Regions from separate parts of the Paraburkholderia caffeinilytica genome, predicted to be linked through region 3. Evidence: riboswitches for the same ligand, from Rfam matches in the RefSeq annotation. Region 3 holds a riboswitch; each other region holds the start of a gene.

Region 1 (4,601 bases), 310 kb from region 3:
CTTGTGCCGCTTGTGCCGCTTGTGTCATTCGTACCGTACGTGCCGCTCGTGCTGCTGGCCAGCTTCGTGACTTCCAGCAGCGTGATCGGCAACGCCTGCCGCCACGTATCGAAGCCGCCAAGCGGTTGCGCGTCGGCCAGCGCGATGCGCGTCAACGTGCCGCCGTGCTGCTCACGCCACGCGGCCAGCGCGGCTTCGCCTTGCAAGGTCACGGCGTTGGCGACCAGACGTCCGCCGTCGCGCAAACGCGCCCAGCAGGCGTCGAGCACGCCCGGCACCGTCACCCCGCCGCCGATGAACACGGCGTCCGGCACAGCCAATCCCTCCAGCGCATCGGGCGCGCGCCCGGCCACCAGTTGCAAACCCGGCACACCCAACGCATCGCGATTGTGCTCGATGAACCGCTGCCGCTCCGCGTGCCCTTCGATCGCAATCGCGCGGCATGTCGGGTGCGCGCGCATCCATTCGATGCCGATCGAGCCACTGCCCGCACCCACATCCCATAGCAATTCGCCGGGCGTCGGCGCGAGGCGCGCCAGCGTGATCGCGCGGACGTCGCGTTTGGTCAGCTGACCGTCGTGGCGAAAGGCGTCGTCGGGCAAGCCGGCGGTCAACGGCAAACGCGGGGCGCCTTCCGTTGCACGGCATTCAAGCGCGATCAGATTCAGCGCGGCCACTTCGCCCGCGGGCCACTGGTCCGCACGGCCATCGATGTGCCGCTCGAGATTTCCGCCCAAATGTTCCAGCACGGTCATCCGCGTCGCGCCGAAACCGCGCGCGTTCAGCAGTTCGGCCAGCGCAGCGGGCGTGCGCCCGTCCGCGCTCAGCACGAAGACGCGCGCGCCGTCGTGCAAATAGGCATTCAGTGTCGGTAACGGCCGCCCGACCAGCGACACCGTGGCGACGTCCTGCAACGGCCAGCCAAGCCGCGCGGCCGCCAGCGACAACGACGACGGCGCGGGCAGCACCCGCAATTCGCCGGCCGGCAAGTGCCGCGCCAAGGTCGCGCCGACGCCGAACAGCATCGGGTCCCCACTCGCCAGCACGCACACGGACCCCGTACGCTCCGCCAGCAAAGGCGCGAGATCGAACGGCTTCGGCCATGCCGCACGGCGCGCGGCGAGACGCGTGGGCAGCATCGCCAGATGCCGTTCGCCGCCGTAGACCACCGACGCCTCCAGCAAAGCACGCCGCGCGGGCCTCCCCAAACCGGCGAAGCCGTCATCGCCCATGCCCACCACGGTCAGCCACGCCGGCATGCATCCATCCTCATTCTGTATCTTCAAATAATGCGCTGTGCCACGCCGATCAAAGCGTCCAGCCTCGTTGTGCTGTTCGAAAAAAGGCATAATACAGCCGCCGGTGCCCTTCGGGGCCGAAGAGGGAACACAGTGTCACTGTGGCTGCCCCCGCAACTGTATGCAGCGAGTCCGCCTGCGCTCCGCGCCACTGGTTCGACCGGGAAGGCCGCGGTGGACCATGACCTGCCAGCCAGGAGACCTGCCGGCCAGACTGTTCGTGCCAGCCTACATCGGGCGGGGTGTACCGATGCCGCAGCAATGCCCGCCAGGGCGGCGCTCGGGCCGTCGCGCGACGCTAAACCCGGTGTCCGTCTTGAATCAAGCTTCGCCCTCCACTGCTTTGCCCGACGCGGCCCTGGCGCTGCGGCCCTCGGCGTGTCCGGGGCTGCTGCGCATTGTCGCCGCACGCGACGGCGGGCTTTGCCGGATCAGGTTGCCCGGCGGCGAGCTGAGCGCGGCGCAAGCCGCGGTAGTCGCCGACGTGAGCGAGGAGCATGCGGCCGGTGTGATCGAGTTGACCAATCGCGCGAATTTGCAGGTGCGGGGCGTGCGAAGCGGGCATGAAGCGGCGTTGATCGCCGCGTTGGTCGATGCGGGGCTCGGGCCGATTGGGACGATCAGGGCGACCGGTGCAGCAGATGCTGAGAGCTTGCTGCTCGCGATCTCGACGGATACTTCTGACACGCCCCGGATCGTCGCAGCGAACGCTTCAAATACGCGATCGGCAACCGCACAACACGCTGCCGGCTCGATTTCAGCATCCGCTGCGGACGATGTGCGCAATGTGATGGTGAGCCCGACTGCCGGACGCGACCCATTTGCACTGTTCGACACGAGGCCCCTTTGCGTCGAACTGCTCGCCTTGCTGCAATCCGATGCTCGTTTCGTGGCGCTATCGCCCAAATTCGCGCTTTTGCTCGATGGTGGCGAGCGTCTTGCCAGACTGGATCATCCGCACGATGTCTGGCTGGCGGCAACACAAGCTGAAGACGGCGTGCGATTTGTGTTTGGATTGGCGGGTTGCCCACCTGTGGTGGGCGACGCGAACACAGGCGCCCTCGCCGCCGTGCTCCCCGTGCAAGTCGCGGGTCTGGTCCGTGCGCTGCTACACACGTTCCTCGACCTGGCCGCACCGGATGCCACACGCATGCGCCACCTGCTTGCCCAGCAGTCCGTCGACGCGCTGTTACAGCACGCTCAAACGTATGTCGATTTCCCGCTGTCACGCGACACGTCGCTCGCGCACTGGCAACGCAGCACGCCTGCCGATGCCGCGCTCAGACTCGGCGCGCACGCACAGCGAGTCGCTGGCATGCGGCACGTAGGCGGCCAACCGCCGCTCGGACGCCTCGACGCCGACACCTTGCGCGGCCTCGCCGCGCTCTCGCAACAGCAAGGCAACGGCACGTTGCGCATGACGCCCTGGCAAAGCGTGCTACTGCCCGATATCGCGGCCCATGCCGCGCCCGCCGTGCTCGCTGAAATGAACGCGCTAGGTCTTGCCTGCGATCCGTCACAACGCGTTACGCACCTGATCGCCTGCACCGGTTCCACAGGCTGCGCCAAAAGCCTCGCCGACACCAAAGCGGACGCGCTGCTGCTGGCGAATCGCTTACCCGAGGGCGTCGATGTCCATCTGAGCGGCTGTCCGCGCTCGTGCGCCGCCGCCCATTGCGCGCCGTACACGCTGCTGGCCGCGGCGCCCGGCATCTACGACCTTTTTCGCCGCGATGGCGCGCCGGGTTTCGGCTCGTGCATCGCGCACCAACTCACGATCGAACAGGCCGCCGACATGCTCGACCCATTGGCACATCCGGCCCGGAGCCCCTCAGATGCTTGATTACATTCGCGACGGTCAGGAGATCTATCGCCAATCCTTCGCGACGATACGTGCGGAGGCCGATCTCGCGCGCATCCCCGCCGACCTCGAGAAACTCGCGGTGCGCGTGATTCACGCCTGCGGCATGGTCGACGTCGTCGACGATCTTCAGTTTTCCGAAGGCGCCGGGGTTGCGGGCCGCGCTGCGCTTGCTCAGGGCGCGCCGATTCTGTGCGACGCCGGCATGGTGGCGCAAGGCATCACGCGCGCACGGCTGCCCGCGAACAACGACGTGATCTGCACGCTCACGCATCAGGACGTTCCCGCGCTCGCGCGTGAATTCGGCAATACGCGCTCGGCCGCCGCGCTCGAATTGTGGCGGCCGCATCTGGCCGGCAGCGTCGTCGTGATCGGCAACGCGCCGACCGCCCTCTTTCATCTGCTCGACATGCTCGATGCCGGCGCGCCGAAGCCCGCGTTGATCCTCGGTTTTCCGGTCGGCTTCGTCGGCGCGGCCGAATCGAAGGCGCTGCTTGCCGAAGACAGCCGCGGCGTGCCCTACGTCGTGGTTCACGGCCGGCGCGGCGGCAGCGCGATGGCCGCCGCCGCCGTGAATGCGCTGGCGACGGAGGTCGAGTAAATGAGCGCGCAAGGACGGTTATTCGGACTGGGCGTCGGCCCCGGCGACCCGGAACTCATCACGCTGAAAGCGCTGCGTTTGCTGAAAGCGGCACCCGTAGTCGCGTATTTCGTCGCAAAGGGCAAGAAGGGCAACGCGTTCAGCATCATCGAGGCGCATCTGCACGATGCTCAGCAGCATCTGCCGCTCGTTTATCCCGTGACCACCGAAGCGCTCGAGCCGCCGCTTTCGTATGAAGCGATCATCGCCGACTTCTATGACACCGCCGCGCAGATCGTCGCCGGCCATCTCGATGCGGGCCGCGATGTTGCGGTGATTTGCGAAGGCGATCCGTTTTTCTATGGCTCGTACATGTATTTGCACGACCGCCTCGCAGCGCGTTTCGAGGCCGAAGTCGTACCCGGCGTCTGCTCGATGCTCGGCGGTGCGGCGGTACTCGGCTCGCCGCTGGTGTATCGCAATCAGAGTTTGTCGGTGCTCTCAGGCGTATTGCCTGAAGACGAACTGCGCCGGCGTCTCGCAGACGCGGACGCGGCGGTCATCATGAAACTCGGCCGCAATTTCGACAAGGTGCGGCGCGTGCTCGGCGAACTGGGGCTCGCGCATCGTGCGCTTTACGTCGAACGCGCGACGATGGGCAATCAGCGCATCGTGCCGCTCGATGAAGTCGATCCAATGGCATCGCCGTATTTTTCATTGCTCGTCGTGCCGGGGGAAAAATGGCAAGGTTGACGCCACCCGCCATTGTGATTCTCGGCGCGGGTGCGCTGGAGACCGCGCGGCGTATTCAGACGCTGTATGCGGGTTGCGAGGTGCACGCCTTGCAGGCACGTGTCGAGGC
Region 2 (4,601 bases), 1.1 Mb from region 3:
AGAGACCGATGTAAAGCGCGATCATCGCCGCGGCAAACGTCTTGAGGGAGAACAGCCAGTCGCGGATGGAGGGATAGGCCATAAACCGTTACGCGGCGGCTTCGCCGAGCCGGCTGACGGTCAGGAGCGGCGTGGCGCACGCTTCGGAAACGCTAAAGGCCGCGAGCACGCCATGGCTCGCACGCCGCCATTTTCTGGCAGCGACGACCAGGGTCCTGCTGACAATGCGGCGCAAAGCATGGAGATTCGACATGGCCGCTATTGTATTTCCTGGATATTCGTTAGCAAACTGTTGAACCGGATTTTTTGCAGAGCCGACGGATTCGACGATGCACCGCGTTCAAGATAGAACATATTGATCAGGAGCAAGCTGCATGACATTCAATCTTTCGCGATGCCTGGCGCTGGGATGCGCGGCCGCCGGGGCTTCCATCCTGGCATTGCTCATGCAACCGGTATTCGCGGCGCATCCCTACGCGTCGCATCTAAAACCGGTGGCGACGATCTCGGACACACGGTTCACGATCGACACGTCGCAAGGGCAAGCTGAATTTCCGCTGTATCTGTCGAAGGATTGGAACGTCGCGCAACCGCAGGTGACGCGTGCGGTGATCGTGATTCACGGCAAGCTGCGCAACGCGGACGTGTACTTCCGCACTGCGCAGAACGCGCGTGACGCTGCCCACGCGGATGCCGACAGCACGCTTCTGATCGCGCCGCAATTCCTCGCCACGCTCGACACGCGCATGCATGGCGAACCGGCCGATCTGCTGCGTTGGACCGGCGACGCGTGGATGGGCGGCGAGGCGGCGCGGGCGCCGTTGCCCATCAGTTCGTACGCGGTACTGGACGCGATCGTCACGCGTCTCGCGGATCGCAAGCTGTTTCCGAATCTGCGGCATGTCGTGTTCGCAGGGCATTCGGGTGGCGGACAGGTCGTGCAGCGTTACGCCGTCGCGGCGCATAACATCGACGTGCTGACGAATGAAGGCATCGATGTGCGCTACGTCGTGGCGAGCCCGTCGACGTATGCCTATTTCGATGCGCAACGGCCGAATGCGCAAGGTGTGGCGGCGCCGTTCGATGCCGCGCAATGCGCCGACTTCAACCAATGGAAATACGGCATGGACAATCGGCCGCCGTACCTCGACGACCGTTCGCCGGCAGAACTCGAAGCGACTTATGTGTCGCGCCGCATTGACTACCTGGTCGGCGGCGCGGACGACGATCCGCAGCAAAGCGCGCTCGATAGAAGCTGTGCCGCCGAAGCGCAAGGTCCGCAGCGTGTCGCGCGCGCGGAAGCGTATTACCGGTACATCCAGTCGCGTCATCCGGAAGGGCTGAAGCAGCGCTTTCATATCGTGCCGGGTGTGGGTCACGATGGCGCGCGCATGCTGACATCGGTTTGCGCATTGTCGGCGATGTTCGACACCAAAGGATGCGAGCAATGAAAGGAGCGGCATGAACCGTGCTGCCACGATAAGGTCACCTTTCGAACGGCCGTGCCGACATGAACAACACCCGAATCCTCGCGGCCGCGATCGCCGCACTATCGCTCAGCGCCCTGTTGCCGTGCTGCGCGAATGCCGACGATGCGCCTGGCCCGTGCGCGTCGCTCACACGGATCGTCGCGGCGGCGCCGGACGGTTTGGCCTCGCTGACGCCGGATGACGGCCGGGGCGTCGCGCAACCCTACGGCGATGCCGGCCACCATGTCCAGCCGCGTCGCGAGCGTCGCAACTCGACCATCGAGAGCGGCGCGATCTCGATGCGCGGAAACACAGCGGGCGGCACGCCGAGCGCATGAACGATTGCGGCCCTGATGACCGGCGCGTGCGTGACGGCCGCGACATGTTGCGTATCGCGCGGTGTGCGGTTTGCTTGTGCGCCTGATGCCCAGCTTTTTGACTCGTCCGTGCCGTCGCTCGACGCATCGCCCGCTCGCCCGGTTGCCCGCTCGCTCAACGCATCGTCCAACGCATCGAGCCACCGTCCTACCCGTTTCACGACCTGATTGAACGACTCCCCGCCGTGCGCGGCAGCGTCGGGATCATGTGTCCATCCTGAGAGGTCTTGCGGCGCTTCGGCGGCGAGATCGGCGAGACGGCGGCCATGCCACAGGCCGTAGTCCATATCCGCCAGCCCGGCCTCGACCGATGCGCCTTGCCCCAAGGCTGCGGCGCCGATGCCCAAGGCCGTTGCCGTATCGCGCGCGCAAACGGCCGGGCTGACGAAAACCGCGGCGTCGTCCGGAATCGACAGACGCGCACGCGCGGCGCTTGCTTCGGCGAGGCCACGCGCGTCGAGCGGATCGTCCGCGGGGAAGCGGCCCGCGCGCATCGCCGCAGTCGATGCGTGGCTGATCAGTAACAGCCGTGTGTCCATTCAGTTCATTTCCAGAGAGGCCGGGCCGGAGCGGGACGCATGAAACGCATGCTTTGGATTGCCGGGGGCCCAAGTTTAGCGCGTAGAATAGCGTCACTGCGAAGCACGGAAGCCGGTGAGAGCCCGGCGCGGTCGCGCCACTGTAATCGGCATTCACGAGCCGAAAGCCAGACCTGAGCTTCGCACCATCCCTCTTCAATCGACTATCGGGGCGCGTTACCCCCAAGGAGATGTCCATTATGACTCACGCCGTTTTCGATCCCGCTACGCAGCCTGCTGCACAGCCCGTTGCCCAACCCACGCCGATTCCGCTGCGTGAATTGCTGCCTTGGGTCGTATTCGGCGGCTTGCTGCTGTTGCTCGCGCTCTATTTCGTCGGTGCGGAACAGGGCGCCACGTCGCTGGTGCCTGGCATGTACGTGCACGAATTCGTGCACGACGGCCGCCATCTGCTCGGCTTTCCCTGCCACTAACGGGGTCGAACATGGTCGGTAAATTGTTGGTACGCGGGATGCTTGCAGGCATCGCCGCGGGATTGCTCACGTTCGGCTTCGCCAGATTGGTGGGCGAGCCGCAGGTCGACCAAGCCATTTCCTTCGAGGAAAAGGCCGAGGCAGCCAAAGGCGAAGCGCCCGAACCTGAGCTCGTCAGCCGCGACACCCAGGCGGGCCTGGGATTGTTGACGGGCGTGGTGACGTATGGCGCCGCGTTCGGTGGGCTGTTCTCGCTGGTGTTCGCGTATGCGTACGGCCGCGCCGGCGCGTTGAGCGCGCGCGCGTTGTCCGCATGGCTGGCGCTTGGCGCGTTTATCACGCTGGTGATCGTCCCGAACATCAAGTACCCGGCGAATCCCCCTTCGGTGGGCGACCCCGAGACGATCGGAACGCGGACCGGCTTGTTCTTCCTGATGATTGCGATCTCGCTGGCCGCGATGGTGTTTTCGCTGAAGGTTCGACGCCGCGCAGCGCTGAAGCTCGGCGCGTGGAACGGCTCGATTGTGGCAGGCCTGGTGTTCGTCGCGATCATTGCTGCCGTGCAACTGTCGATGCCGACGATCAACGAAGTGCCCGCGACTTTCCCGGCGGTGCTGTTGTGGAAGTTCCGCGTCGCGGCGATCGGCATGCAGGTGGTTATGTGGACGACCGTCGGGCTGCTGTTCGGCGCTCTGGTCGAACGAAGCAAACTGCTGGTTCCCGCGAACCGCAGCGCCGCGAAGTCTGCTTACCTTTGATGGGGGGCGTGGCCGCGTAAGCCGCGGCGAAGCCGCTTTCCTGTTAGCGCAAAAGGCGTGACCGCGTAAGCCGCGGCGAAGCCGCTTTCCTGTTAGCGCAAAAGGCGTCACCGCGTAAGCAGCGGAGAAGCCGCTTTCCTGCTAGCGCAAAAGGCGTCACCGCGTAAGCAGCGGAGAAGCCGCTTTCCTGCTAGCGCAAAAGGCGTGACCGCGTAAGCCGCGGCGAAGCCGCTTTCCTGTTAGCGCAAAAGGCGTGACCGCGTAAGCCGCGGCGAAGCCGCTTTCCTGTTAGCGCAAAAGGCGTGACCGCGTAAGCGGTCACGCCGACATGCAGCGCGAGAGAAGCCAGCTACATCAAGTACTTGGCGCGCTTGCCAGAATGTTATCCACAGGCTTGCGAACATTTTCTGTGGATAAGCCAGCCCTCCGCAATGCGTCCATCCGCGCGAACCGCGTAGCCGATCATCCCTGCATTCACCCGCACCGCCAACAACAAACCGATCTGCGTCAAGCACTTAGGTGCGTAGCCCCGTTGTTATCAACAACCCTCTCCACATTTTCTGTGGATAAATTGATCCCGCGTTGTACAAGGTCCGCAAACATCTGTTCCGTTTGAACTCAACAACTTGGTTGTTGGCATACGGTCTCCGGTTGTCCGTATTCACTTTCGCTACCGCGTCGAGGGCGCGGCTCGGGAAATGCCGCTTGGAGCCTGGCCGCGTGTGAGGCTCGCCACGATCAGGCTGGAGCTTGATGAAACGAAGCTGGGCGTGCAGCGTTCCGGCGATCCGGCAGGCCAGCGCAAGCTGGTCGCGGACAAGCTGAAGGTCGAGAAGGCGCAGGTTGTCCGGCAGCAGCAGGAGCTGGCCGAACGCGAGCGGCAGGACGCTGAGTCACAACTGACCGTAGTGGTCATGTTTGAGACGTGACATCCCTGGGCGATGGTAGACAACACTCCGGACGGGGCCAGGGGCGTGCGGCGGAT
Region 3 (4,601 bases):
CGGCGCTCGACCAGCTTTTCCATCACCGGGAAAAACTCTTCCTGCACGGTGCAGCACAGGCAGCCGTTCGCGAGTTCATACAGCTGCCCTTCAGTTTCGACGCCGTTCTCATCGCAGCCGATGCCGCAACCCTTGAGGATTTCCCCGTCGATGCCGAGTTCGCCGAACTCATTGACGATCACCGCGATGCGCTTGCCGCCCGCATGCTGAAGAATGTGCCGCAGCAGCGTGGTCTTGCCGCTGCCGAGAAAGCCCGTGACGATGGTGACGGGGATCTTGCGCATTTGAGTTTGCATCGTGAGGTCGATCCTAGAAGTTGCACGTGCACGCCGGCGCATTGTCAATGTGTATAGGTCGGGCAAACGAGGCACATGCCCCAAACCACGACACTGACCAAACACGGGGACGAACAACGGCGCTGCCGGGGCAACTGAAAAACAGAAAACAGGAATGAGGTCATGAACGCCCCACCGCATCCCCGCGGTAGTCATTCTTCGTAATCTGGCCGGTATCCGGGCTGGCGAAAGCGCCGCTTCCCCTTCCCGGACGAGTGATTTCTCGCCCAGTGGTTATATGCCGACGCGGCCTTGCGCGTGGACATCGAAGCCGGCTCCGCGGCGCTGAAAAACGCACCGCTTTTCGCTTACCGTTGCGGGGGCAGCACAGGTTGACCCGGTCCATTGCAGGTGGGCACCCTGTTTCCCGTTTAACTGCATGCGCACGAGCGCGCACACGAGCACCAAAGTGCGTGCGAGTTTAGGCCCGCGACCCCCGCGCCGTCAAGGAAGCGCGGGCCGCGGCAGGGCCTTTCCGCAGTGTCGGCGCGGCCTGCCCTGTGCTATCGTATGCGCGCGTTTGGTGCCCGCATATGCGTTCGCATGTGCAGTTAAACGGGAAACAGGCCGCGCTCGCTGCGCTCAACCTGTGCTGTCCCCGCAACGGTAAGCGACCTGCGGTGCTTTCGCATCGCGCATGCGTTTTTGATGCCACTGTCTGACGAATCCGGACGGGAAGGCAAAACGCGTGAGGCCGTCAGCCCGGATACCGGCCAGACGCGGAGGCAGTGAGCGTCACGCTGCCGGCTGCCGGAATCCGCGAGGGACGGATGTGAAGGCGCAAAAAGCACGACGTAGCGCGGCCGTTGGCGTGTTCCTGTGGGAAACGCGGCGAGCGGCCCGGTTCGTCGCGCGTAATCCGTCACACCGCATGACCTCAATGTCCGCCGCCTGCGGCCTCATCAAGCCTCATCCGTTTCCGCCTGTCACGACATGGCGCTCGCCATGCACGCCGCGATGAGCCGCGCCTGGCTGATCGGCGCCGGCCCCGGCGACGTCGAGCTGATGACGCTCAAGGCGACGCGCGCGCTGGCGCAAGCCGATGTGGTGCTGGTCGACGATCTGGTGAACCCCGACGTGCTGCAGTTCGCGCGCGCCGATGCGCTGGTCGTGTACGTCGGCAAACGCGGCGGGCATCCGTCAACGCCGCAAGCCGGCATCGTCGCGCAGATGCTCGACCATCTGCAGGCGGGACGCAGTGTCGCCCGTCTGAAAGGCGGTGATCCGTTCGTGTTCGGCCGTGGCGGCGAGGAACAGCAGGCGCTGCATGCCGCCGGCATCGACGTGGACGTGATCAACGGCATCACCGCCGGAATTGCGGCGCCCGCGGCAATCGGCATTCCCGTGACGCATCGCGATCACGCGCAAGGCGTGGTGTTCGTCACCGGACACGGCGCCGGCAGCGGCGAGCCCGACTGGGCCGCACTCGCCGCCACGCGGATGACGCTGGTGGTTTACATGGGCATGCGGCGGCTCAACGAAATCGTCGACGCATTGCTCGCGGCCGGGATGAGCCCCGAAACGCCGTGCGCGGCGATCGAATCGGCTACGCGTCCCGAGCAACGGCATACGCTCGCGCGGCTCGGCGAGTTCGCGGATGCGGTCTCGCGCGCCGGACTCGGCTCGCCGGCGATCGTGGTCATTGGCGGCGTGGCGTCGCTGGCCTGGGCGCGGGATGCGATCAATGCTGATTCGGCGGGAGCGCTGGAGGCTGCGCGAGCGGCAAACGCAACTAGCCCCGCGAACCCCACGGACGTGCCATGAAAACGCTAACCGTCGGCATCGGCTGCCGTTCGCACAGCTCCGCAGAGCAAATCGAAACAGCTGTGCGTGCCGCACTCGGCTCGCACGCATTCGATGAAATCCGCACGATTGCCTCGGTCGACATCAAAGCTCACGAAACCGGCCTGGTCGAATTCTGCGCACGTCATGCACTGCCGCTGAAGCTGTTCAGCCGCGAACAGATTGCGGCGATCTCCGTCGACAATCCGTCTGCGGCCGCACGCGAGCATCTCGGCATCGACGGCGTCTGCGAACCGTGCGCCTTGCTCGCCGCAGCGACCGGATCCGATACGGCTAACGCTCCCGGTGCGGCCCTCACGCCGACATTTGCGTCGGCTGCGTCAGTTGCATCGGCTGCCTCGATTGCACCCATCGCCTCGCCTGCGTCGCTTGCACCCAATGCCTCTAACGCACGGCTACTCGTGCGCAAAACCATCCACAACGGCGTCACGGTGGCGATAGCCTCGACCACCGCCCACTCCGCCCGAGAACAGACAAACAACGGCACTCAAGAACAGGACCTCCCATGAAGACCGATCCCGAATCGCATCAACGCATGACCGAGCGCCGGCGCGAAGGCCACGAGAAAAAGCAGGCCGGCGCGACCGTCGAAAAAGGTCTGCTGATCGTCAATACCGGCACCGGCAAAGGCAAGACCACCGCCGCATTCGGCATGGCCGTGCGGGTGCTAGGCCACGGCATGCGCCTCGGCGTCGTGCAATTCATCAAGGGCGCGCTGCATACCTCGGAGCGCGACTTCCTCGGCGCGATCGCCAACTGCGACTTCGTCACGATGGGCGACGGCTACACCTGGAACACGCAGAATCGCGATGCCGACATCGCCACCGCGCGCAAAGGGTGGAACGAAGCACGCCGCATGATCGAGAGCGGCGACTATCAGATGGTGATCCTCGATGAACTGAACACCGTGCTGAAGTACGAATACCTGCCGCTCGACGAAGTGCTGTCGGTACTGAACGCGCGCGCCGACATGCTGCACGTGGTGGTGACCGGCCGTCACGCGCCGGACGCGCTCATCGAAGCCGCCGACCTCGTCACCGAAATGCGCATCGTCAAGCACCCGTATCGCGAGCAAGGCGTGAAAGCGCAGCGCGGCGTGGAGTTCTGAGCGATGTCCGCGTGCCCCGCCCTGTTCATTAGCGCGCCCGCATCGGGTCAAGGCAAGACCACGATTACCGCCGGTCTGGCGCGCTACCATCGGCGGCTGGGACGACGCGTGCGCGTATTCAAGACGGGCCCCGACTTTCTCGACCCGATGATCCTGGCGCGCGCCAGCGGCGCGCCGGTCCTGTCGCTCGATCTATGGATGGTGGGTGAGCCGGCCTGCCGGAACCTGCTCGCGCAGGCGGCGGCCGAAGCGGACCTGATCCTGATCGAAGGCGTGATGGGCCTGTTCGACGGCACGCCGAGCAGCGCCGATCTGGCAACCGCATTCGGCGTGCCGGTGCTTGCGGTGATTTCGGCGAAGGCGATGGCGCAGACCTTCGGCGCGGTCGCCTTCGGTCTCGCGCAATTCAGGCCGCAGGTGCCGTTTTACGGCGTACTCGCCAATCGCGTCGGCTCGGCGAGGCACGCGCAAATGCTCGAGGAGGCGTTGTCGCCGGACCTGCGCTGGTGCGGGTATATCGGCGGCAACGACGAAATCGAATTGCCCGACCGCCATCTCGGCTTGCATCAGGCCGCGGAAATCGACGACCTGGACACGCGTCTGGAGCGCGCCGCCGATGCGCTCGCGCACACCGCGCTGAGCGAATTGCCGCCGCCGGTCGAGTTCGGCACGCCTGAAGAAGAAGCACCGCCGCGTCTTCTCGACGGCAAGCGGATCGCGATAGCGCGCGATGCCGCGTTCTCCTTCATCTATCCGGCCAACATCACGCTGTTGGAAACGCTCGGCGCGCACGTGGACTATTTCTCACCGCTCGCCGATGAAGCGCTGCCGGAGCACGCCGACGCCCTTTACCTGCCCGGCGGCTACCCCGAACTGCATGCGGCCTTGCTCGCTGGCAACCTGCGCAGCGCCGCAACGATCCGCGCGCATGCTGCCGCCGGCAAACCGGTCGTCGCCGAATGCGGCGGCATGCTCTACCTGCTTGAACAGTTGACCGACACGAGCGGCGCCACAACCCCGATGCTCGGCCTGCTGCCCGGCCATGCCACCATGCAGACGCGCTTCACCGCGCTCGGCATGCAACAGATCGACAGCCTGCACGGTCCAATGACCGGCCACACGTTTCACTACTCGAAGCTGACGACACCGCTCACGCCGTTGTGTTCAGCCACCCGGCCAAATCACGACGCCCCCGGAGAAGCCGTGTTCCGCGCCGGCTCGATCGTGGCAACCTATATGCATGCTTACTGGCCCTCCAACCCGGCCTTCACGGCCGCCCTGTTCCATGGCGAAGCCTTTTAACGATTCCGAACGCGAAGCCGTCTATCGCGCGATTTACGAACGGCGCGACATGC

The links. Region 3 has a riboswitch for cobalamin ahead of cobA (uroporphyrinogen-III C-methyltransferase). Riboswitches for the same ligand answer to the same signal wherever they lie in the genome.
Region 1: linked by a shared signal. The riboswitch ahead of cobG (precorrin-3B synthase) and the one ahead of cobA (uroporphyrinogen-III C-methyltransferase) in region 3 are both predicted to bind cobalamin.
Region 2: linked by a shared signal. The riboswitch ahead of DSC91_RS12565 (CbtB domain-containing protein) and the one ahead of cobA (uroporphyrinogen-III C-methyltransferase) in region 3 are both predicted to bind cobalamin.

Annotation. Positions count from the first base shown of each region.
Region 1 covers NZ_CP031466.1:1,383,674-1,388,274, reverse strand. Annotated here, with positions in the region: gene cbiE (precorrin-6y C5,15-methyltransferase (decarboxylating) subunit CbiE) at 1-1,259, opposite strand, end outside; cobalamin riboswitch at 1,344-1,522, shown strand; gene cobG (precorrin-3B synthase) at 1,606-3,141, shown strand; gene DSC91_RS06220 (precorrin-8X methylmutase) at 3,134-3,760, shown strand; gene DSC91_RS06215 (precorrin-2 C(20)-methyltransferase) at 3,761-4,492, shown strand; gene cobJ (precorrin-3B C(17)-methyltransferase) at 4,480-4,601, shown strand, end outside.
Region 2 covers NZ_CP031466.1:2,834,157-2,838,757, reverse strand. Annotated here, with positions in the region: gene DSC91_RS12590 (FUSC family protein) at 1-82, opposite strand, end outside; partial or broken gene DSC91_RS12585 (MarR family winged helix-turn-helix transcriptional regulator) at 98-253, opposite strand; gene DSC91_RS12580 (alpha/beta hydrolase) at 375-1,451, shown strand; partial or broken gene DSC91_RS38215 (hypothetical protein) at 1,511-1,702, shown strand; gene DSC91_RS12570 (histidine phosphatase family protein) at 1,693-2,385, opposite strand; adenosylcobalamin (AdoCbl) riboswitch at 2,483-2,570, shown strand; gene DSC91_RS12565 (CbtB domain-containing protein) at 2,625-2,858, shown strand; gene DSC91_RS12560 (CbtA family protein) at 2,870-3,616, shown strand; gene DSC91_RS12555 (hypothetical protein) at 4,339-4,545, shown strand; gene DSC91_RS12550 (hypothetical protein) at 4,600-4,601, shown strand, end outside.
Region 3 covers NZ_CP031466.1:1,695,742-1,700,342, forward strand. Annotated here, with positions in the region: gene cobW (cobalamin biosynthesis protein CobW) at 1-296, opposite strand, end outside; cobalamin riboswitch at 487-759, opposite strand; cobalamin riboswitch at 840-1,067, shown strand; gene cobA (uroporphyrinogen-III C-methyltransferase) at 1,293-2,099, shown strand; gene DSC91_RS07540 (cobalamin biosynthesis protein) at 2,096-2,647, shown strand; gene cobO (cob(I)yrinic acid a,c-diamide adenosyltransferase) at 2,644-3,246, shown strand; gene DSC91_RS07550 (cobyrinic acid a,c-diamide synthase CobB) at 3,250-4,548, shown strand; gene bluB (5,6-dimethylbenzimidazole synthase) at 4,532-4,601, shown strand, end outside.